4 regions of the Streptomyces sp. NPDC003027 genome follow, and region 1 is predicted to be linked to each of the others. Evidence: riboswitches for the same ligand, from Rfam matches in the RefSeq annotation. Region 1 holds a riboswitch; each other region holds the start of a gene.
The links. Region 1 has a riboswitch for cyclic di-AMP ahead of ACWDX6_RS11765 (M23 family metallopeptidase). Riboswitches for the same ligand answer to the same signal wherever they lie in the genome.
Positions count from the first base shown of each region.

Region 2: linked by a shared signal. The riboswitch ahead of ACWDX6_RS29425 (C40 family peptidase) and the one ahead of ACWDX6_RS11765 (M23 family metallopeptidase) in region 1 are both predicted to bind cyclic di-AMP.
Region 3: linked by a shared signal. The riboswitch ahead of ACWDX6_RS24415 (transglycosylase family protein) and the one ahead of ACWDX6_RS11765 (M23 family metallopeptidase) in region 1 are both predicted to bind cyclic di-AMP.
Region 4: linked by a shared signal. The riboswitch ahead of ACWDX6_RS06275 (M23 family metallopeptidase) and the one ahead of ACWDX6_RS11765 (M23 family metallopeptidase) in region 1 are both predicted to bind cyclic di-AMP.

Region 1 covers NZ_JBSFTU010000012.1:36,851-42,532, forward strand. Annotated here, with positions in the region: gene ACWDX6_RS11755 (HPr family phosphocarrier protein) at 33-314, shown strand; gene ACWDX6_RS11760 (GntR family transcriptional regulator) at 502-1,185, opposite strand; gene ACWDX6_RS11765 (M23 family metallopeptidase) at 1,416-2,198, opposite strand; cyclic di-AMP (ydaO/yuaA leader) riboswitch at 2,212-2,377, opposite strand; gene ACWDX6_RS11770 (M16 family metallopeptidase) at 2,590-3,957, opposite strand; gene ACWDX6_RS11775 (M16 family metallopeptidase) at 3,984-5,342, opposite strand; gene ACWDX6_RS11780 (DNA gyrase/topoisomerase IV subunit A) at 5,578-5,682, shown strand, end outside.
Region 2 covers NZ_JBSFTU010000067.1:3,949-9,630, reverse strand. Annotated here, with positions in the region: gene ACWDX6_RS29445 (urease accessory protein UreF) at 1-345, opposite strand, end outside; gene ACWDX6_RS29440 (urease subunit alpha) at 345-2,066, opposite strand; gene ACWDX6_RS29435 (urease subunit beta) at 2,059-2,388, opposite strand; gene ACWDX6_RS29430 (urease subunit gamma) at 2,402-2,704, opposite strand; cyclic di-AMP (ydaO/yuaA leader) riboswitch at 3,348-3,520, shown strand; gene ACWDX6_RS29425 (C40 family peptidase) at 3,524-4,000, shown strand; gene ACWDX6_RS29420 (ATP-binding protein) at 4,137-4,565, opposite strand; gene ACWDX6_RS29415 (8-amino-7-oxononanoate synthase) at 4,765-5,682, opposite strand, start outside.
Region 3 covers NZ_JBSFTU010000039.1:19,763-25,444, forward strand. Annotated here, with positions in the region: gene ACWDX6_RS24405 (cytochrome P450 family protein) at 1-457, shown strand, start outside; gene ACWDX6_RS24410 (transglycosylase family protein) at 572-1,567, shown strand; cyclic di-AMP (ydaO/yuaA leader) riboswitch at 1,826-2,001, shown strand; gene ACWDX6_RS24415 (transglycosylase family protein) at 2,005-2,700, shown strand; gene eno (phosphopyruvate hydratase) at 3,082-4,374, shown strand; gene ACWDX6_RS24425 (FtsB family cell division protein) at 4,483-4,947, shown strand; gene ACWDX6_RS24430 (DUF501 domain-containing protein) at 5,052-5,606, shown strand; gene ACWDX6_RS24435 (Ppx/GppA phosphatase family protein) at 5,603-5,682, shown strand, end outside.
Region 4 covers NZ_JBSFTU010000005.1:96,199-101,880, forward strand. Annotated here, with positions in the region: gene ACWDX6_RS06260 (MBL fold metallo-hydrolase) at 1-501, opposite strand, end outside; gene ACWDX6_RS06265 (TetR/AcrR family transcriptional regulator) at 633-1,256, shown strand; gene ACWDX6_RS06270 (SGNH/GDSL hydrolase family protein) at 1,276-2,070, opposite strand; gene ACWDX6_RS06275 (M23 family metallopeptidase) at 2,242-3,183, opposite strand; cyclic di-AMP (ydaO/yuaA leader) riboswitch at 3,188-3,344, opposite strand; gene ACWDX6_RS06280 (tyrosine-protein phosphatase) at 3,735-4,547, shown strand; gene ACWDX6_RS06285 (DUF6126 family protein) at 4,562-4,717, opposite strand; gene ACWDX6_RS06290 (helix-turn-helix domain-containing protein) at 4,738-5,430, opposite strand; gene ACWDX6_RS06295 (aspartate aminotransferase family protein) at 5,508-5,682, opposite strand, start outside.

The sequences.
Region 1 (5,682 bases):
GACAACCCGCTTGAGACTTGAAGGGCAACACCATGGCTGAGCGCCGCGTCAACGTCGGCTGGGCCGAGGGCCTGCACGCCCGCCCCGCCTCCATCTTCGTCCGTGCCGCCACGGCCTCCGGCGTCCCCGTGACGATCGCCAAGGCCGACGGCAACCCGGTGAACGCCGCGTCGATGCTCGCGGTGCTCGGTCTGGGCGCGCAGGGCGGCGAGGAGATCGTGCTCGCTTCGGACGCCGAGGGCGCCGAGGCCGCACTGGACCGTCTCGCCAAGCTGGTTGCCGAGGGTCTCGACGAGCTGCCCGAGACCGTCTGACGACATCTCGCGAAGGAGCCGCGCCCGCCGGAACGACGGCGGGCGCGGCTTCTTCGTTTTCCGCGCGGTCGCTCCGACCGGGAATGTCAGGGGAACGCAAATTCCGGACGACGCGATTTCCGTCGCGGCATTTAAGGCAGCACGAATACAGCCGGAGAATTCCTTCTCTTTGTATACGGCCCCGTCGTTAATTCCGGATGCTCGCGGTGTTTACGACATGTTGCGAAACCCTCACACGCCCTCGCTCGGAGCGCTTGAGCCGGTGCAGGGCCAGCGACCGCTCCGCGTGCAGGGCGGTGAGCGCACGGGCCCGCTCGGCGTCGCCGCGCGCCACGGCGTCGACGATCGCCCCGTGCTCGGCCCATGCCTCCACGGGCTGGGCGGCCGGCTCGACCACGTACATCCAGGCGATCTTGTGCCGGAGCTGGGTGAGCAGCGCTGTGAGCGCCGGGCTGCCGGACGCCTGCGCGAGCGTCTCGTGGAACCAGCCGCCGAGCGAGCGCAGATCCTCGCCCTGGCCGCGTCTGGCCCGCTCCTGCCCCAGCCTGACCAGGCCGCGCAGCACCTTGAGATGGGCCTCGGTGCGGCGCTGTGCGGCGCGGGCGGCGCCGAGCGGCTCAAGGAGCGACCGTACGTCCAGCAGGTCGGCCGCCTCCTGCTCGGTGAGTTCGGCGACATGGGCCCCCGCGTGCCGACGGGTGATCACGAACCCCTCCGACTCCAGGGTCCGCAGCGCCTCGCGGACCGGGACGCGGGAGACTCCGTAGCGGCGGGCGAGCTGCTCCTCGGTCAGCCGGCCGCCGCGCTCGAAGACACCGGAGACGATGTCGTCCCGGATCGCCGTGCATACCGAGTGCGCGGGGATGCGCATGTCCGACCTCCGCCTCAATCCGCGCGAAACCCATCCGATTGACGTCCGTCCGCCGGTTCCTCGCCGGCTGTTCGATGACGGACGACTGTTCGGTGACTCTATTGCAGCGCGGCGGTAATTCCGATGGCTCCGGTGGATCCATGGATATCTTTTGGCCGAGAAAAGCCCCGGCTCAGTACGAGCCGGGGCTTTTCTGACGTGGACGGGCGGGACTGCCCGGCGCGGTCGGGTCAGACGTTCACGCCGCGGGCGCGCAGGTACGCGACCGGGTTGATGTCGGAGCCGTACTCGGCGCTGGTGCGGGCCTCGAAGTGCAGGTGCGGGCCGGTGGAGTTGCCGGTCGAGCCGGAGATGCCGATCCGCTCGCCCGGGGTGACGGTCTGGCCGACCGAGACGGTGATGTCCGCCAGGTGCCCGTACTGGGTGTACGTGCCGTCGTTCATCCGGATGACGACGTTGTTGCCGTACGCGCCGCCCCAGCCGGCCTCGACGACGGTGCCGGCGCCCACGGAGACGACCTTGCTGCCGTAGGCGGCGTGGAAGTCGACTCCGGAGTGGCTGCCGGAGGACCAGAGGGAGCCGCCGGTCTTGTAGCCGGTGGTGACGTACGAACCCGCGATGGGGAGCTGGAAGGAGTTCAGGCGCTTGCGCTCGGCCTCGCGGGCGGCGCGCTCCTTGGCCTCGCGGACCTCCTTGGCACGGGCCTCGGCCTTGCGCTTCGCCTCGGCCTGCGCGCGGGCCTCAGCCTTCGCCTTGGCGAGGGCCTCGACGGCCTCCCGCTCCTGGACGGCGGCCTGGACGTCGATCTGGTCCGCCAGGGACTCGGAGACGACGGCCTGGTTCAGGCCGGTGTCCTCGAGCGAGCGGGGGTCCGTGTCGGCGGCGAGCGCCGGGGAGGCGAGGGTTCCGAGGACGCCGGTGGTGGCGAGGGTGGCGACGCCGGCGATGCCCGCGCTGCGGCGCGCCAGACGGCTCGGACCACGATGCTTCCCGGTGGCACGGGTGAACGCCATGAAGTGGCTGATCCTTTCCTTCCTTCTCGCCTACCGGGTTAGCTGACGGGTTCGGAGCAGGAAGGTCTCCTACGGGCCCCTCCGCGCTCTGGCGAAGGCGTCCGATTCACCCCAGGGACTTCGTGTGGGTCCCCGGCTCCCCAGGCTCGCGCCTGACGGGGACTCGGCGATGACTGCCCGGTGCCGCGGATGCGGCGGGTGCTACTGACGAACAGCCGGACCGACGCTAAGCGGACTGTCTTTCAATCAGCAAACAGACCCGCCTTTTTGTAAGACATGCCACAGGGCAGAGGGGCACCCTCTCCCGCAATACGGACAAAGGCCCGGCAAAGGCGAGGACCCCGACGTACGGTGACGTCGGGGTCCTCGCAGCGGCGCGGGAGCGCCTCGATCAGCCGGTGACGACGGTCACTTCGCCGATGCCGAGCGCGCGCACGGGCTCCTCGATCTGCGCCGCGTCCCCCACGAGCACGGTGACCAGGCGGTCCACCGGGAAGGCGTTGACGACGGCCGCCGTCGCCTCCACCGTGCCGGTCTCGGCCAGCCGCGCGTACAACTGCGCCTGGAAATCGTCCGGAAGGTGCTGCTCGACCTGGTCGGCGAGCGTTCCGGCGACGGAGGCGGCCGTCTCGTACTTCAGCGGCGCCACGCCCACCAGGTTCTGCACCGCGACATCGCGCTCCGCGTCCGTCAGACCCTCGGCGGCGAGCGTGCGCAGCACCTTCCACAGGTCGTCAAGTGCCGGGCCGGTGTTGGGGGTGTCGACGGAACCGCTGATGGCGAGCATCGCGGCGCCGTTGCCCTCGCTGTCGGAGCGGAGCACCTGGCCGAAGGCCCGCACGCCGTAGGTGTAGCCCTTCTCTTCGCGCAGGACACGGTCCAGGCGGGAGGTGAGGGTGCCGCCGAGGCAGTACGTGCCGAGGACCTGGGCAGGCCAGACCCGGTCGTGCCGGTCGGGGCCGACGCGGCCGATCAGGAGCTGCGTCTGGACCGCGCCGGGACGGTCCACGATGACCACGCGGCCGGTGTCGTCGGCCGTGATCGGCGGCATGCGGCGCGGCTCCGCCGTGTCGCCCGTCCAGGCGCCGAGGGTCTCGGCGAGGACCTTGTCCAGGTCGACGTCGGTCAGGTCGCCGACGACCACGGCGGTGGCCGTGCCGGGCCGCACATGCGCGTCGCGGAAGGCGCGAACCGCTGCGGCGTCGATCGCGGCGACCGTCTCCTCGGTGCCCTGGCGCGGCCGGGACATGCGCGAGCCGGCCGGGAAGAGCTCCTTGGAGAGCTGCTTGGCCGCCCTGCGGGCGGGGTTCGCCGTCTCGTGCGGGATCTCGTCCAGCCGGTTGCGCACCAGCCGCTCGATCTCGGTGTCGACGAACGCCGGGGCGATCAGGGCCTCGGAGAGCAGACCGAGCGCCTTGGGCAGCCGGGAGACCGGGACCTCCAGGGAGACCCGTACGCCCGGGTGGTCGGCGTGCGCGTCGAGCGTGGCACCGCAGCGCTCCAGCTCCGCGGCGAACTCCTCCGCCGAGTGCTTGTCCGTCCCTTCGGAGAAGGCCCGCGCCATGATGGTCGCGACGCCGTCGAGACCCTCCGGCTCGGCGTCCAGCGGGGCGTCGAGGAAGAGCTCGACCGCCACCACCTTCTGCCCGGGGCGGTGACAGCGCAGCACCGTCAGGCCGTTGTCCAGCGCACCGCGCTCCGGGGCCGGGAAGGCCCAGGGGCGGGCGACGCCCGGCTTCGGCTGCGGGTGGAACTCCATGCTCGTCAAAGACGCGGCAGCGTCGCTCACTGGTCCGCTCCCTCTTCCTCGTCGCTCTCGCTGTCGCTGTCGCTGTGCTCGGCGGTGACCGGCTCGTAGACGAGCACCGCGCGGTTGTCGGGACGCAGCCGGGCCGCGGCGACCTCGCGCACCTCGTCGGCGGTGACGTCCAGGACGCGGTTCACGGCCGTCAGGGCGAGCTGCGGGTCACCGAAGAGCACCGCGTACCGGCACAGTTCGTCGGCGCGGCCGGCGACCGTGCCGAGCCGGTCCAGCCACTCGCGCTCCAACTGCGCCTGGGCGCGCTCCATCTCCTCGGGCGTCGGGCCCTCGGCGGCGAAGCGGGCCAGCTCCTCGTCGACGGCGGCCTCGATCTCGGGGACCTCGACGCCGCCCGACGTCTTCACGTCCAGCCAGCCCAGCGAGGGCGCGCCGGCCAGGCGCAGCAGGCCGAAGCCGGCCGCGACGGCCGTGCGGTCGCGGCGGACCAGACGGTTGTGCAGCCGGGAGGACTCGCCGCCGCCGAGCACGGTCAGCGCGAGGTCGGCGGCGTCGCACTCGCGCGTGCCGTCGTGCGGAAGGCGGTAGGCGGCCATCAGCGCGCGGGCCGGGACCTCCTCCTCCACGACCTCGCGCAGCTGCTCGCCGATGGTGTCGGGCAGCGTGCCGTCGCGCGGGGGCCGCTTGCCGTCGTGCGACGGGATGGAGCCGAAGTACTTCTCGATCCAGGCGAGCGTCTGCTCCGGGTCGATGTCGCCGACGACCGACAGCACCGCGTTGTTCGGCGCGTAGTACGTCCGGAAGAAGCTCCGCGCGTCCTCCAGCGTGGCCGCGTCCAGGTCCGCCATGGAGCCGATCGGCGTGTGGTGGTACGGGTGGCCCTCGGGGTAGGCGAGGGCGGTCAGCTTCTCGAAGGCCGTGCCGTAGGGCACGTTGTCGTACCGCTGGCGGCGCTCGTTCTTGACGACGTCGCGCTGGTTCTCCATGGACTCGTCGTCCAGAGCGGCGAGGAGCGAGCCCATCCGGTCCGCCTCCAGCCAGAGCGCGAGCTCCAGCTGGTGCGTCGGCATCGTCTCGAAGTAGTTGGTGCGCTCGAAGCTCGTCGTGCCGTTGAGCGAGCCGCCCGCGCCCTGGACCAGCTCGAAGTGGCCGTTTCCGTGGACCTGCTTCGAGCCCTGGAACATCAGGTGCTCGAAGAGGTGCGCGAGACCGGTGCGGCCCGCCACCTCGTGGCGCGAGCCGACGTCGTACCAGAGGCAGACCGCGGCGACCGGGGTCAGGTGGTCCTCGGAGAGCACCACGCGCAGGCCGTTGGCCAGCCGGTGCTCGGTCGCTGTCAGGCCGCCGGAGCCGGCCTCGGCCGTGGCCGTGTGACCCATGGGCATGTACGTCCCTTCGATCGCGATATGGAAAAGTCCTGCCACTGTATGCAAGCGCACCGACACCTGGCGAAGTTCCCGCAGGTTCGCCGCTTCCCTCTTCCGGGTCGCGGGGGTCGCGTACGGCCGACGAAGGGCCCGCGGCGAGGCCCAGCCCCGGGTCGCGGTCGGCGTTGTCGGTGGGACGGTCCACAATGGTCCGCGTCAGATCAACCTTGTTGGTGAAGGAGCCGCAGCCGCGATGGCCCGCCGCAGCACGAAGACACCGCCGCCGGACGACGCGTTCGAGGAGCGAATCCTCGACATCGACGTCGTCGACGAGATGCAGGGCTCCTTCCTCGAGTAC
Region 2 (5,682 bases), on a different contig from region 1:
GGCGAGCGCGTCGAGCTCGGGGCTGGGCCAGGTGGCCCTGGCCGCTCTCATCATCTGCCGGCCGAGTCTGCGGGCGGCGGCCCGCAGGGCCGGCGAGGGCGTGCGGGCGTCGGCGGCCGCGTCGAGGTCGTGCGGGTCGAGGCCGAGCGCGGCCGCGGCGGCGAGGGCCGCCGAGGTGAGGCCGGTGGTGTGGAGGCGACCCCGGCAGAACGCGGCGAGGCCGGCCGCGTCGGTGATCCGGCCGGCCCTGACGGCTGCCTCGGCGCCGCCGGAGTGGGCGTGTCCGCCGGCGGGGAACCGCCCGTCGGCGAGCACGAGAAGGGCCGCGCGGTCGCTCGTCGCCATCAGAAGAGGAAGTAGCGCTGGGCGAGGGGCAGTTCCGCGGCGGGCGCGGGCTCGACCGGCTCGCCGTCGATCGTCACCGTGAAGGTGTCGGCGTCGACCTCGACCCGGGGCAGGGCGTCGTTCTCCCGCATGTCCGCCTTGGTGACCCGGCGGGTGCTGCCGATCGCCACGAACTCCTTTCCCACCCCGAGCCGTTGGGGCAGGTCGTCCTCGATCGCCGCCTGCGCGGTGAAGTTGACCGACCCGGTGACGGCCGCCTTGCCGAGCGCTCCGAACATCGGGCGGGGCATGACCGGCTGAGGGGTGGGGATGGAGGCGTTGGCGTCGCCCATCTGGGCGTACGCGATCTGGCCGCCCTTGAGCACGGCCAGCGGCTTCACACCGAAGAACGCCGGCTCCCAGAGCACCAGGTCGGCGAGCTTGCCGGGCTCGACCGAGCCGATCAGGTGGTCCATCCCCTGGGCGACGGCCGGGTTGATCGTGTACTTGGCGACGTAGCGGCGGGCGCGGTGGTTGTCGGCGCGGCCGTCTCCGGGCAGCGCGCCCCGGCGCTTCTTCATCACGTGCGCGGTCTGCCAGGTGCGCATGATGACCTCGCCGACGCGTCCCATGGCCTGGGAGTCGGAGGAGATGATCGAGATGGCGCCGAGGTCGTGGAGGATGTCCTCGGCGGCGATGGTCGAGGGCCGGATACGGGACTCGGCGAAGGCGAGGTCCTCGGGGACGGCCGGGTTGAGGTGGTGGCAGACCATCAGCATGTCGAGGTGCTCCTCGACGGTGTTGAGGGTGTGCGGCCGGGTCGGGTTGGTCGAGCTGGGCAGCACGTACGGCTCGGAGACGACGGTGATGATGTCGGGCGCGTGCCCCCCGCCCGCGCCTTCGGTGTGGTACGCGTGGATGGTGCGGCCCGCGATGGCGGCGAGGGTGTCGCCGACGAAGCCCGCCTCGTTCAGGGTGTCGGTGTGGATGGCGAGCTGGGCACCGGTCTCGTCGCAGACACCGAGGCAGGCGTCGATCACGGCCGGGGTGGCCCCCCAGTCCTCGTGGATCTTGAAGCCGAGCGCGCCGCCCCGGAGCTGCGAGTGCATGGCCTCCCGCGACATGGTGTTGCCCTTGCCGAGCAGCCCGATGTTGACGGGGAACGTGTCCAGCGCCTCGAACATCCGGGCGAGATGCCAGGGGCCGGGGGTGACGGTGGTCGCCTTGGTTCCTTCGGCCGGGCCCGTGCCGCCGCCGACGAGGGTGGTGATGCCGGTGGCGAGCGCCTGCTCGACGACGGTCGGTGAGATGAAGTGGACGTGGGCGTCGACGGCTCCGGCGGTGACGATTCTGCCGTTGCCGGCGATGACCTCGGTCTCCGGTCCGATCACGAGGCCGGGGTGGACGCCGTCCATGGTATCGGGGTTGCCGGCCTTTCCGAGTGCGGTGATCCGGCCGTCGCGGATGCCGATGTCGGCCTTGACGACACCCCAGTGGTCGATGATCACGGCCCCGGTCACGACGGTGTCGGGCGCGCCCTCGGCGCGGGTCGTCCGGGACTGGCCCATGGACTCGCGGATGACCTTGCCGCCGCCGAAGACGGCTTCGTCGCCGGCGCGGCCGGGTCCGCCCGAGCGGTCCTCCTCGATCTCGACGAGCAGGTCGGTGTCGGCGAGCCGGATACGGTCACCGGTGGTGGGGCCGAAGAGGTCGGCGTAGACGGAACGGTGCAGGTCAGGCACGGTCGGCCCCCTCGGTGTCGAGCGCGCCGGCGGTCTCGCCGCGCAGGCCGGGGACCAGTCGGCGGCCCGCCAGCGGTACGAGTTCGACCTCCACGGGGATGCCGGGTTCGAAGCGCACGGCGGTGCCCGCGGCGATGTGGAGCCGCAGACCGCGCGCGGCGGCGCGGTCGAAGTCGAGACCGGGATTGGCCTCGGCGAAGTGGTAGTGGGAGCCGACCTGGACGGGGCGGTCGGCGGCGTTCAGGACCGTGAGGCGGGTGACGGGGCGGCCCTCGTTGAGGGCCACGGGGCCGTCCCCGTACAGGATCTCTCCGGGAATCATCGTCGCTCCCCCGTCACACGATCGGATCGTGGACGGTGACGAGCTTGGTGCCGTCCGGGAAGGTGGCCTCGACCTGCACGTCGTGGATCATCTCGGGGATGCCGGCCATGACGTCCTCACGGGAGAGGACCTTGCGGCCGGAGGCCATGAGCTCGGCGACCGTACGGCCGTCCCGTGCGCCCTCCAGAATGTGGGCGGTGATCAACGCGATGGACTCGGGGTGGTTGAGCTTCACCCCGCGTGCCCTGCGCTTCTCGGCCACGTCCGCCGCCACATGGATGAGCAGGCGTTCCTGCTCATGCGGGGTCAGTTGCACGCTTCCACCTCACAGTCGTCCACCGGGCGGCTCTCCCGGACAGCAGCGGACGTTACCGATCTTCCACACGGTGTCGAGCCGCGTAGCGGCGCTGCTGGGTCAGACATTGCACGTTAGGGCGGAAGTTTTTCCGGCGCGTTAACTCGGGCTTTGCGTCCCCGTGGACATCGGCCCGCCGGGTTTGCCCGCGCCCGGCTCGCGATGGCGGGCGGCGATGCCGAAGCGGCTCCGCTCACCCGGAGCCGATGCGGCGGGTCGACACGGGCGACCGAGCCGATGCTCCCCGGCGCCCCCCGCCAGTTGACATTCCCGCGTGTCGTGTCGAGGTCCACTCGGAGCACCGGCGCCGTGAAAACCCTCCCTCGTTCGGCGTAGTCGATGAATCGACTTATGGGAGGGGTGAGTTGCAGAACAGGTGCACACATCTGGCGGAATCGGCTGTTCCAGCCCTGGTACGGGGCTCGTCGAACAAACCTCTGAAGATCACGAAACCTTCTTGTCCACTCGAATGGATCAGTCGTGAGGAGCCTCACATATCGCCGTTTCAGCTCGGTTTTCGACCAGTGTGTGGGTCAAGATCCCTCACGACGACAAGCCCCCGCCACCGCGGCGGGGCGGTCCGGGCGGACGCCGAGTCCTGCCGCTGTCCCGGACGTCTGGTCGACAGGAGTGGATCGGCAGGAGTGGAGGACCCGAGCAGCACGGGACGACCGAGCAGGTGGGCCGTTCCTCGGGGTGAAGCCGCAGCCGCGGCCGGGCATCTTCGCCTGCCCGAACCCGACAGGTCATCCTTCACAGGCGGCTGACGAAGGGTTGCGCATGACTGCGCAGATTCATGTCCCGTCCCTGCTGTCCCGAGCCGGAGCCGTCTCGGCTCTCACCCTCGCCGCCGTCGGCGGCACGCTGCTGGCGCCGGGCGGCGCACCGGAGGCCCAGGCCGCGACCGCACACGCCGACAAGGCGCTGCGCATCGCCGCCTCCAAGAAGGGATCGCCTTACAAGTACGGAGCGACCGGGCCGAGCAGGTTCGACTGCTCGGGGCTCACGCTCTACTCGTACAAGAAGGCGGGCAAGTCGCTGCCCCGTACCGCGCAGCAGCAGTACAACAAGACCCGGCACATCTCCGCCTCCAGCAGGCAACGGGGCGACCTGGTCTTCTTCCACTCCGGTGGAAGGGTCTACCACGTGGGCATCTACGCCGGTGGCAACAAGATCTGGCACTCCCCCAAGACCGGCTCCTGGGTGAAGCTCGACAAGATCTGGTCCTCGAAGATCTACTACGGCCGGGTCCGCTGACGGGCCGCCATCCGGCGGACGAGATGCCGAAGGGGCGCGGTGACGCCACCGCCCCCCTCCGCACCGGCTCAGCTCCCCGCGAGCGGGACGGTGAGCAGGGCCGCACGCCAGCCCGGCATGATCGGCAAGACGCCCCCTAGACCAGGGACGCCTTCCAGGGCAGGGTGATCCAGACGGTCTTGCCGCCGTCGTCGGTCGGGGTGACCGAGAGCCGGCCGCCCGCCTCGGCCGCCAGATAGCGGATGATCACCATCCCCCGGCCGTTGTCCTGCTGCACGGCCGCCGGCAGCCGCCGGGGCCGGCGCGGATGGCTGTCGGTGACGCCGACGCACAGCCACTCCTCGCGCTCCAGGCGGACGTCGACGGTGAAGTTGGGCGACTGGCCGAAGGTGTGCTGCACGGCGTTGGTGGCCAGTTCCGAGACGATCAGCCGGACGGTGTCGGCGGTGTCGCTTCCGTCCGGGAGTCCCCACTCGCCGAGGACGTCGTCGACATATCTTCGGGCGGCGGACACCGAGGCGGGATCGCTCGGCAGAGTGACGGTTGCTTCCTGATGGTCTGCCATGGCGACGCTGTCCCTTTCCCACCGGGGCCCCGCCCCGGATTGCGCTCGCCGTCAGAGTGCCACCGGACGTGCCGCCATGGGTGGCGATCCCCCAAGATATGCCGATATCTGTCCCCCGATGCGGTGAACTCCGGCGAGGCGCAACCTTTTTGAGGCGGCTCTCCCCTAAGGCATCCCATCTCGATCCGCCGGACAGAGCCTAGGAAGCACCCGGAGCGGTGCGGACGATCGTCGCCACCGCCTCGGCGATCTGGGCGTCGCTGAGGTCCGCGCGGGCCGTGAGCCGCAGCCGGGAGATGCCGTCCGGCACCGAAGGGGGCCGGAAGCAGCCCACCGCCAGGCCCTCCGCCCGGCAGTCCGCCGCCCACGCCAGCGCCGCCTCCGGCGAGGGGGCGCGCACCGAGACCACGGCCGCGTCCGGGCGTACGGCGGTCAGCCCGGCGTCGGTGAGGAGCCGGTGCAGGGTGGTGGCCACCGTCCTCGCGCGCTCCGCGAGCCCGGGCTCGTCGTGGAGCAGGCGCAGGCTCGCGAGTGCGGCACCCACGGCGGCCGGGGCGAGCCCGGTGTCGAAGATGAACGTCCGGGCCGCGTTGACCAGGTGCTCGATGACCCGGGCGGGGCCGAGGACGGCGCCGCCCTGGCTGCCGAGGGACTTGGAGAGGGTCAGGGTGGCGACGACGTCGTCGTCACCGGCGAGACCGGCGGCGTGCGGGGCGCCCCGGCCGCCCGTCCCGAGGACGCCCAGGCCGTGGGCGTCGTCGACGACGAGCGCGGCGCCGTGGTCCCGGCAGGCCCGGGCCAGTTCGGCCAGCGGGGCCTTGTCGCCGTCCACCGAGAAGACCGAGTCGGTGACGGCGAGGGCCCGCCGCCCGCCGTGGGCGTGCAGCGTCTTGCGTACGGCCTCGGGGTCGCGGTGCGGGACCACGGCCGTCTCCGCGCGAGAGAGCCGGCAGCCGTCCACGATCGAGGCGTGGTTGCCCGCGTCCGAGACGATCAGGGAGCCGCGGCCGCTCAGCGCGGTGAGGGCGGCCAGATTGGCCGTGTACCCGGAGGAGAAGACGAGGGCCGCCTCGAACCCGCAGAACGCGGCGAGTTCGCGTTCGAGGCGGGCGTGCAG
Region 3 (5,682 bases), on a different contig from region 1:
CCAGCGGGAGCGGCTCCAGGCGTCGCTCGCGGCGGGGGAGCGGGGGCTCCTGGAGACGGGGGTCGAGGAGCTGTTGCGCTACGACGGACCGGTCGAGCTGGCCACCTGGCGGTACGCCATGGAGCCGCTGACCATCGGCGGGCAGGAGATCCCGGCGGGCGATCCGGTCCTCGTCGTACTCGCCGCCGCCGACCGCGACCCGGCGCGGTTCGACCGGCCGGACACGCTCGACCTGTCCCGGCGCGACAACCAGCACCTCGGGTACGGGCACGGCATCCATTACTGCATCGGCGCCCCGCTCGCCCGGCTGGAGGGACAGATCGCCCTCGCCACCCTCCTGACGCGGCTGCCGGATCTGCGACTTGCCGTGGATCCGGCCGATCTGCGGTGGCGGGGAGGGCTCATCATGCGCGGATTGCGCACTCTTCCGGTGGAGTTCGACCCCCTTGTCCGCTGACGAACCGTCAGGACTGTGACTTTTACGTGATCTCCGCTGCATCGACTTGTGACTGACGTTCGAATGCCGCTACGTTCACCGTCATTCTCAGCCGTCACGCGAAAGGCATTCCGCATGCGCTCCGGGAACGGACGTCACCGCAGACCCCGCCAGGCCCCCGCCATCGTCGTCGCCGCAGGCGTGACCGGATCGGCCCTCGCGCTGCCGCTGCTCGGCGCGGGCTCCGCCTCCGCCGCCGACGCCGCCACCTGGGACCGGGTGGCCGAGTGCGAGTCGGGCGGCCTGTGGAGCGCCAACTTCGGCAACGGGCTCTACGGCGGGCTCCAGTTCACCCAGGAGACCTGGGAGCGGCACGGCGGCCTCGCGTACGCGTCCAGCGCCGACCTGGCCAGCCGTGCGCAGCAGATCGTGGTGGCCGAGAAGGCGTTCGCCGCCGGTGGCACGGAGTGGGACACCTGCGCCCCGATCGCCGGTCTGACGAACGACGGCACCGCCCCCGAGGTGGACCCGGGGCCGGCCGTCGTGCCGGCGGAGCCCACGGGCCCGGTCGAGGAGTCGAACCGGACCACGGGTCTGCCGATCGCCCCCACGGCGCCCGAGGCGGCCCCGACGACCCCCGAGGTCCTCCCGACGGCCCCCGAGGCCGTCCCGACCACCTCCGCCGCCCCCACCGCGCCCGTGGCGCCGGACGCCTCGACGGGCATCGGCACGCCGTCCCCCACCGCCCCCGGGGCATCGGTCACGCCGTCCGCGCCGGCCGCCCCGGGCACCGGCAAGCACCGTGGCGGCGCGGCCCCCGAAGAGACGGGCATTGCGGACGGCAGCGGAGAAACCGGTCGCCACGCCTCGCCGCTCGAAGCGGCTGACGGGCCGACAGGCGGCGTGACCGCCGGTACGGGTGCGGAGAATGCGGACACTCAGGGCACCGCGGACGAATACACCGTCAAGCCCGGAGACAATCTCACCGAGATTGCTCAGGAGAACGAGCTCCCCGGCGGCTGGGCCGCGCTCTATGACGCCAACCGCCGGACGGTGGGCGGCGATCCGGATCTCATCCTCCCTGGTCAGAGCCTCGACCTGACGCCCGAAACCGCTCCCGCGCAGGGCTAGTTCGGGACCTTATGTCCGGTTCTGAGCAAGTGAGACATGGGTCTCTTTGTCGCGACCGGCGTATCCCGTCCGCAAACTTTGCTCCCGTCACCTCTCACCTGCGTAAACGCTGTTCGGTCGAGGGCGGGTAAGGGCGATTTCTCCCTAATGGACGCCTTTGAACTTCGTGGGGGTCTGTGTCTACGGTCGTGACTGCTCGCCACCGCGGGCCCCGTCGACCGAAACGCCGAATCCTGCCGTCGGTTGATGGGAACAGTCGTCGCGCAAGCGCCGTAGGCAGGAGCGGGGGACCCAAGGTAAGCGCCGGTTCCCGGCCGTCGAGACAGACGGACGGAAGGCCGGCTTGGGGTGGAGCCGCGTGCTGGTCACGCGGCCGGACAACTCACTTGGTCCGAACCCGACAGCTCACCTCGCAGGCGTCGGTGAGGAGAAATCGCATGCTGCTTTCCGGTAAGGGCAAGCACCGTCGTGCTTCCAAGGCCACCCGCGCCGTCGCACTCGTCGGCGTCGCCGGCGTCGCCGTCGCCGCCCCGCTGATGACGGCCGGGTCCGCCTCGGCCGCCACCGCCTCCGAGTGGGACGCCGTCGCCCAGTGCGAGTCCGGCGGCAACTGGTCCATCAACACCGGCAACGGTTACTACGGCGGCCTGCAGTTCTCGGCCTCCACCTGGGCCGCCTACGGCGGTACCGCGTACGCCTCGACCGCCGACCAGGCCTCCAAGTCGCAGCAGATAGCGGTCGCCGAGAAGGTCCTGGCCGGCCAGGGCAAGGGTGCCTGGCCGAGCTGCGGCGTGGGCCTCTCCGGCGCCGCGTACAACGGCGGCTCCGCCGAGCAGGCCGCCCCCGCGCAGCAGGAGCGTCAGGCCGAGCAGCCGACGACCCGCAGCGAGTCGCGCACCGCGCCGAAGGCCGCGCCCAAGAAGGCCGAGCCGAAGAAGACCGTCACCACCCCGACCGGCAAGAAGGTCGCGAAGGGTGACGGCGAGTACAAGGTCGCGGCCGGCGACACGCTGAGCAAGATCGCCGCCGCCCACGACGTCAAGGGCGGCTGGGCCAAGCTGTTCGAGCTCAACAAGGACATCGTCGACGACGCCGACCTGATCTACCCGGGCCAGCAGCTCCACCTGAAGTGAGTCCGGCGGCCCGCGTGAGTCCGGCGGCTCGCACGGGCCCCAGGGGGCGTCTCGCCCCCACGACTCTCCCGCGGTGACCACCCCGGTCCGGCGCGCCCTTCCCCCGTGCGCGCCGGACCGGGGTTCCGCGCGTTCGGGGCCACCGGCCGGCGGGTGACCCCCCGGGTTCCCGGGGCCGAGCCCCGCCCGCAGGGCCCCACCTCGTTACCGCCCAGTAGTTCTGAGGTCGTTCGTCCGCAGATGCATGCCCTTGGGTCCTTTTTCGTCCCAGCGGGCGGGCGCCCGGCCGACTGGAGGGCGGGAGCCGGTTAGGCTCTTGCCGCAAGGCCAAAGAGACCCTGCACCGCATGCGTCACATCTAGCTTCACATCCCAGAAGGAGATGCTCGTGCCGTCCATCGACGTCGTCGTAGCCCGGGAAATCCTGGACTCCCGAGGCAACCCCACGGTCGAGGTCGAGGTCGGCCTCGACGACGGCAGCACCGGCCGTGCTGCTGTTCCGTCCGGTGCCTCCACCGGTGCGTTCGAGGCCCTCGAGCTCCGCGACGGTGACCCGAACCGCTACCAGGGCAAGGGTGTCGAGAAGGCCGTCCTCGCCGTCATCGAGCAGATCGGCCCGGAGCTCGTCGGCTACGACGCCACCGAGCAGCGCCTGATCGACCAGGCGATGTTCGACCTGGACGCCACCCCGGACAAGTCCTCGCTCGGCGCCAACGCCATCCTCGGCGTCTCCCTCGCCGTCGCGCACGCCGCCTCCGAGGCGTCCGACCTGCCGCTCTTCCGCTACCTCGGCGGCCCGAACGCGCACCTGCTGCCCGTTCCGATGATGAACATCCTGAACGGCGGCTCGCACGCCGACTCCAACGTGGACATCCAGGAGTTCATGATCGCCCCGATCGGCGCGGAGTCCTTCTCCGAGGCCCTGCGCTGGGGCACCGAGGTCTACCACACCCTCAAGTCCGTCCTGAAGACCAAGGGCCTGTCCACCGGCCTGGGCGACGAGGGCGGCTTCGCCCCGAACCTCGACTCCAACCGCGCCGCGCTCGACCTCATCGTCGAGGCCATCAAGCAGGCCGGCTACGTCCCGGGCAAGGACATCGCGCTGGCGCTCGACTGCGCCGCCTCCGAGTTCTACAAGGACGGCTCGTACGAGTTCGAGGGCAAGTCCCGCTCGGCCGCCGAGATGACCGAGTACTACGAGGAGCTCGTCGCCTCCTACCCGCTGGTCTCCATCGAGGACCCGCTGTTCGAGGACGACTGGGCCGGCTGGAAGGCCATCACCGAGAAGCTGGGCACCAAGGTGCAGCTCGTCGGCGACGACCTGTTCGTCACCAACCCGGAGCGCCTGGCCCGCGGTATCGAGGAGGGCTCCGCCAACGCCCTGCTGGTCAAGGTCAACCAGATCGGTTCGCTGACCGAGACCCTCGACGCCGTCGAGCTGGCCCAGCGCAACGGCTTCAAGTGCATGATGTCCCACCGCTCCGGCGAGACCGAGGACGTCACCATCGCCGACCTCGCCGTCGCCACCAACTGCGGCCAGATCAAGACCGGCGCCCCGGCCCGCTCCGAGCGCGTCGCCAAGTACAACCAGCTGCTGCGCATCGAGGAGATCCTCGACGACGCGGCGGTCTACGCCGGCCGCAGCGCGTTCCCGCGGTTCCGCTCCGCGAACTGATCGGCCCAGCGAGGGCTGAACCTCGCGCAGGCAGCGTCGTACATACGTCCCCGCACCCGGTCCCGTACCGTGTGCGGGGACGTTCGTACGTAAAGGGGAGGCGCGCACATGGCCCGGGACCGGTTCTCGACCGCGACCAGGATCAAGCTGCTCGGCGAGCAGACCGCCGCTCGTGTCTACCGCTCCCAGACCCGCCGCCAGGCCCGCCGCTCCCGGCTCACCGGCCGCGCGGCCTTCCTCGCGCTCGTCGTCTGCTCGCTGGTGGTGGCGCTCGCCTACCCCATGCGCCAGTACGTCTCCCAGCAGGGCGAGATCGCCGAACAGGAGCGCCAGGCCGCCGAGGCCGCCGAGCGGGTCGAGGAGCTGCGGGACGAGAAGGCCCGGCTCCAGGACCCGGCGTACGTCCGCCGCCTCGCCCGTGAGCACCTGCACTACGTCATGCCCGGCGAGACCGGCTTCACCGTGAACGACCCCGAGGCGGAGCGCGCCCGCCGCGCCGAGCAGTCCGAGGCGGGCACCCCCTGGTACTCCGGCCTCTGGAACGGCGTCGACCGCGCCGACGCGCCCCGCTGACCCGGCGGCGCGAGATGATGGTGTGACGGCACCTCGCACGGCCGACCGCGCCGCGCACCGCACCACCCACCGAACCGCCCCTCGACGAGAAGACAGACGCACGCATGGAAACGCCCCCTCCGCAGACCCCCCGCACCGAGCCCACCGAGGCGGACGTCGCCGCCTTCGAGGCGCAGCTCGGCCGCCCGCCCCGGGGTCTGCGCGCCATCGCGCACCGCTGCCCGTGCGGCAACCCGGACGTCGTGGAGACCGCGCCGCGCCTCCCGGACGGCACCCCGTTCCCCACGACGTACTACCTGACCTGCCCGCGCGCCGCCTCCGCCATCGGCACCCTGGAGGCCAACGGTGTGATGAAGGAGATGCAGGCCCGGCTCGCCACCGACCCGGAGCTGGCCGCCGCCTACCGGGCCGCGCACGAGGACTACATCGCCCGCCGTGACGCCATCGAGGTCCTGGAGGGCTTCCCGAGCGCCGGCGGCATGCCCGACCGGGTGAAGTGCCTGCACGTCCTGGTCGGCCACTCGCTGGCCGCCGGCCCCGGGGTCAACCCGCTGGGCGACGAGGCGATCGCCATGCTGCCGGAGTGGTGGGCCAAGGGCCCCTGCGTCACCCCGTGCGGGGAGAACGCGGAGCAGACGGAGAAGGGGGCCGCCGAATGACCCGGGTCGCGGGCATCGACTGCGGGACGAACTCCATCCGTCTCCTCGTCGCCGACGTCCACCCGGAGACGGGCGA
Region 4 (5,682 bases), on a different contig from region 1:
CAGGTCGAGGTGGTCGTAGTGGTCGTGGGAGATAACGACCACGTCGACCGGGCCCAGCTCGGCGAGCGGCACCGGGACGGGGTGCAGACGCCGGGGGCCGGCGAAGGCGAAGGGCGAGCAGCGGTCGCCCCAGACGGGGTCGAAGAGCACCCGGTGGCCGTCGATCTCGGCGAGGACGCTGGAGTGCCCCATCCAGGTCAGCCGCAGACCGGAGGCCGGGGGCTCGGCGAGGTGGTCCAGGGTGCCGGTGTGGAGGGGGATCGCGCCGGTGGGGGCCCGGCGCGCCCGCGCTTCCTTCCGGAAGTAGACCTTGGCGAACTCGAGCATGGAGCCGGAGGGCCGGTGCCGGGCCGACACGGGGTTCCGGAAGACCCCGTCCGCGAAGTTCGGCGAGCGGCGGATGCGCTCCATGCGCTCTCCCACCGGGTCGGCGCCGAAGGCGGCAGGCCGCAGGGCGCGCAGCCGGGACCGCGGCGGATGGTCGGAGCCGGTGCCGGTCACAGGGCCTCCTGAGGTTGGGGGTCGTTCCATTATGTGCGGCCGCTGACCGTCATGGGCGGGCGGTGGATCGCGGCACCCGGCGCACCGTAAAATGATCATGCCCGCGTCATGTGCTGTGTAGTCTGAGCGACGTGGCGAGAGTGCGCTTGAACGTGGCGGAGCGGCGCGAGGATCTGCTGCGGGCCGCTGTCGCGCAGATCGAGGTCCGGGGCGTGGCGGCCGTACGGATCGCCGACGTCGCCTCCGCGCTCGGGGTCAGCAACGCCCTGGTGCTCTACCACTTCTCGACCAAGGAGAAGCTCGTCGCGGCGGCCTTCGCCTACGCCGCCGAGAGCGACCTCGGCCATCTGCGGGCGCTGCTCGGGCGGCGCACGACGGCTCTGCGCCGGTTGCGGTCGGCGGTCCGCTGGTACGCGCCCACCGGGCAGGCCAAGGGCTGGCGGCTGTGGATCGAGGGCTGGTCGGCCAGTCTGCGCGAACCGGCCCTGCGGGAGGTCGCCGGCGCCCTCGATCAGCAGTGGAAGGCGGCGCTGGCCGAGGTGATCGCCGAGGGCGCGGCGGCCGGTGAGTTCCCCTGCCGGGACCCGGCGGCCGCGGCCTGGCGGCTGACCGCCTTCCTGGACGGGCTGGCGGTGCAGATGACCTCGTACGCCGGATCGCTCTCGCGCGCCGCCATGCTGGAGTGGGCCGATGCGGCGCTGGACCGGGAGTTGGGCCTGCCCGGGCCCGACACGGGGGCTCAGCGCGGCTCGTAGACCGCCGTGGCCATCACGCCTACAGGGGCATGAGGTCCGGGCGCTTGGCCGCCACGTGGTCGCCCGAGCTCTCGCCCCGCAGCCGGCGGCCGATCCAGGGCACCAGGTACTCCCTGGCCCACAGGATGTCGTCGCGGCGCACCTCCAGCGTCCCGCGCGGGGGCAGCGGCGGCCACGGCTGGTCCGGGTCGGCCGGTACCGGGATGCCGAGGACCTGGGCGGCGCGCAGGGCGACCCGGGTGTGCCCCTCGGGCGACAGATGCAGCCGGTCGCCGTCCCAAGCACGCCTGTCCTGGACGGACTTGAGCGACCAGAGGTCCAGGACGGGGCAGCCGTAGCGGTCGGCGATGGCCCGGACATGGGCCGTGTAGGTGGCGATCTTGCCGCGCAGATGGCGCAGCACGGGCACGTCCCGGGTGTCGAAGCCGGTCGTGACCATGACCGTGCCGACGGCGGAGGTGAGGTCGGCGACGGCGCGCTCGAAGCGCTCGGCGACGTCGTCCGGGTCGCTGCCGGGGCGGATGATGTCGTTGCCGCCCGCGCAGAAGGTCACCAGGTCGGGGGCGAGTTCCTTGGCGCGGGGGACCTGCTCCTCCACGATCTGGTCGAGGAGGCGGCCGCGTACGGCCAGATTGGCGTAGCGGAACGCTTCGTGCTCCGGCAGCCGGTCGGCCAGCAGCACCGCGAAACGGTCCGCCCATCCCACATACGTCCCGTCGGGTCCGGGATCTCCGACGCCCTCGGTGAAGCTGTCACCGATCGCCGCGTACGACCCGAATACGTCCATGTCTCTTGATCTCGAATCGTCTGCCACGGGAGCACATCTTTCCCTTGGGGGTGTGACCTACGCGACCGTAAGGAGTGGTTGACGGCAGGTGAGATACGCCACCGGTCAAGATTGCGCCAAGCCGGAATACGCCGAGGGCCCGGCACGAAGGTGCCGGGCCCGGGGTGCGTGCCGTGGGACGCGTCGAGTGGTGACGCGTCAGATGCTGACGCCCTTCTCGCGCAGGTAGGCGAGCGGGTCGATGTCCGAGCCGTAGCTCGGACCGGTGCGCATCTCGAAGTGCAGGTGCGGACCGCTGGAGTTGCCGGTGGAGCCGGACAGGCCGATCTGGTCGCCGCCGTTGACGGACTGGCCGGCGGAGACGGAGAGGGAGGAGAGGTGCGCGTACTGCGAGTAGGTGCCGTCCGCGTGCTGGATGACGACCTCGTTGCCGTACGAACCGCTCCAGCCGGCGGAGTACACGGTGCCCGCGCCGACGGCCTTGACGGAGGTGCCGGAGGAGGCCATGAAGTCGACACCGGTGTGGTAGCCGGAGGACCACATCGAGCCGGAGGCGCGGTACGGCGTGGAGACGCCGCCGCTCACCGGGGAGACCCAGCCGGAGGAGGACTGCGACGCCGGCTTCGACTCCGCGGCGGCGCGCTCGCTGCTGCGGGAGCTGCGCGACTCGGCCGCGTCGGAGGTGGACTTCCCGGCCTTCGGAGCCGCCTTCGGAGCCGCCTTGGGCGCGGCCTTCGGAGCCGCGGCCTTGGGCGCGGGCGCCTTGGCCGTGGACTTGGCGCCGAGGGTGAGCTTCATGCCGGGGAAGATCAGCGAGGGGTTCTCGCCGACGACCTGGCGGTTGTCCTCGTAGAGCTTCTTCCAGCCGCCGGCCAGGTGGTGCTCGGCGGCGATCTTGGACAGATAGTCGCCGGCGACGACGGAGTACGTCTTCGGCTTGGCCTTGGCGGCGGCCGGGGCCTTCGCGGCGGCGGCGACGGCCTGCTCGGGCATCACGGCGGGAGCGGTCTTCTCGGCGGCGTGGGCGCCGGTCGCGCCGAGGAGCGGCAGGGCGACGACGGCGCCGCCCGTACCGGCGGCGACGAATCCGCGCGTGATCGGGTTGACCTTGGGACGGCGGTGCTTACCCTTCGCGGGCATGGCGAATTCCTCTCCGTCGCCTGCGAGGTGAGCTGTCGGGTTCGGACTGGAGATGCCCGGCCGCGTTCTCACGCGGCTTCACCCCGAGCCGGGCCGGCACGAGCCGGTTCGGCGTACTACCTGGGTCCCCCGCTCCTGCCATACGTGGGTGGGTGCGGATTCCGGACGGTGGCAGGATTCGGCGGTCCGACCGGATTGACGGTGACCGTAGACGAGGGGGGTCGGCGTGAACAAGCCGTCGCATTCATCTCGCATTCCCCGCCGTGAAATTCAACCGGAATTCCGGTCACCCTCCGCGATGACGGAGGCTCGATTTCCTTTTCTGCCAGGGCTATTGCGGAAGACGATCAGGCACGGTCCGTCACGGTTATGACGCTGCTCACGCCCCGGAACCCATCTCCCCTGCAATCAGGGCGCGTTATCCCTAACATCCCAATTCGGACAGAACGCTCATTACCGCCTCAGGGGTGTGCGAGCGGGCCGCCACCCGGAATGATTGCCCCAGGAACCGATCTCGTATCGTCGAAGTCCGCCAACACTCAGGAGTACTCGTGACGCAGCAGCTGCCGCAGGTCCCGTCGACCGAACCCGAGCTGACCGGGGTCCGAAACTTCAGGGACGTGGGCGGCCTGCCGACCGTGGACGGCGGCTCGGTGCGGTTCGGACGGCTCTTCCGCAGCGGCCACCTCGCGCACGCCACGGAGGAGGACGCGGCCTTCCTGTCCACCCTCGGACTGCACACCGTCTTCGACTTCCGCAACGCGGCGGACCGGAAGGTGGAGGGCGCGGACATCGAGCTGCCGGGTGTACGAAATGTGAACATACCGCTCAACGACCCGGCCGACGGCAAGGAGTTCTGGAAGCTGGTCAGCGGGGGCAACCTGGAGCAGCTGCGCGACGCGCTCGGCGACGGCAAGGCGGCCGACCGCATGGCCGAGTCGTACCGGAAGATGATCGTCGAGCGTACGGCGGAGCACAGCCGCGTCCTGCACGCGATGGCCGAGGACAGCGTCCCCGCCCTGATGCACTGCGCGGCCGGCAAGGACCGCGCGGGTCTGTCCATAGCGATCTCGCTGCTCGCAGTGGGCGTCGAGCGCGAGGCGATCGAGGCGGACTACATCAAGTCGAACGACCCCCACCGCCGCTACAAGATCCGCCGCAGCTCCACCTCCGCGGACGCCATGGCACCCGAGGTGATGGAGCTGCTCGGTCCGCTCTTCGACGCGCGCGTGGAGTACCTCCGGGCGGCGTTCGAGACGATGGAGCAGACCTGGGGCACGGCCGAGAACTACCTCTCGCAGGGGCTCGGGCTCGCTCCCGAGACCCGTGAGCGGCTGCGCGAGCGCCTCGTCACCGAGGCGTAGCCCGGCCGGCGCGGCTACTGGTTCTGTCCGCCGAGCATGAAGAGCAGATAGAGGAAGCCCGCGAAGAGGTGGCCGGCGACCAGGTAGGCGAAGAGGCGGAGGACCAGCCCCTTGGGGAACTTGCCGCCCCCGCGCTCCTCACCAGTGATCGCGGCGGATTTGTCGGACATTTCAGCACCTTCCAAAGGGCTCAGCGCGGGTGCGGGGTCCCCTCGCCGAGACACAGCTCGGCGGCGGGGCTCTGCATCAGCGTGTGGACGAAGAGCAGGTCGGCCCCGCCTCGGGTGGCGGCGCCGATGCGGTGCGGGGTGAGCGAGTCGAAGTGCGCGCTGTCCCCCGGTTCGAGCACGTGCACGGCGTCACCGAGCGCGAGCCGCACCCGGCCGTCCAGGACGTGGAGCCACTCCTCGCCGGGGTGGACCCGCACGATGTCGGCGCGGGTGGCGTACGGCACGTGGACGCGGAGCGCCTGAAGGGCGCGTCCGGAGCCGCCGGCCTGGTGGTAGACCCAGCCGTCGGCCTCGACGGGCTCGGCCCGGCCCGCGCGGACGATCGGGTCGCGCTCGGGGGGCGCCTCGCCGAGGAGTTCCGAGACGGTCGTACCGTAGATGCGGGCGAGGGCGAGCAGCATCGGCAGCGAGGGCTGGCGGCGGCCCGTCTCCAGCCGGGAGAGATGGGCCGGCGACAGACCGGCCCGCCGGGCGGCGGCCTCCAGGGTGAGCCCGCGCCGCCGGCGCAGCCCGCGCAGCTGCGGCGCGACATAGGGAAGCGCCTCCCGCGCGGCGGGGCCGGAGGCGTCGGACACGGCCGGGTCGCGGGCGTCGAGCGCCGGGTCGTCTGGTGCGGCGGGGTCCGGGGACGGCTCCCCGGCGAGGTGCTCCATGCCTCCATTGGACCCGGGACGTTTCCCTCGGGGCAAATTTCTTGCCTCAGAGGCAAAGCAGCGTCCCGGCCGCGTTCTCAGCGCTGCGCGACCGCCTGCTTGACCAGCGTCCTCCCGAAGTCCCACATCAGTCCGCCCCCGCCGTGGGCGTCGTCCATCACGGCCGTGAACGCGGTCACGAACCGGTCCACATCCGCCTCGTCGATGATCAGCGGCGGAATGAGCTTGATCACCTCCAGACGGTCCCCGGAC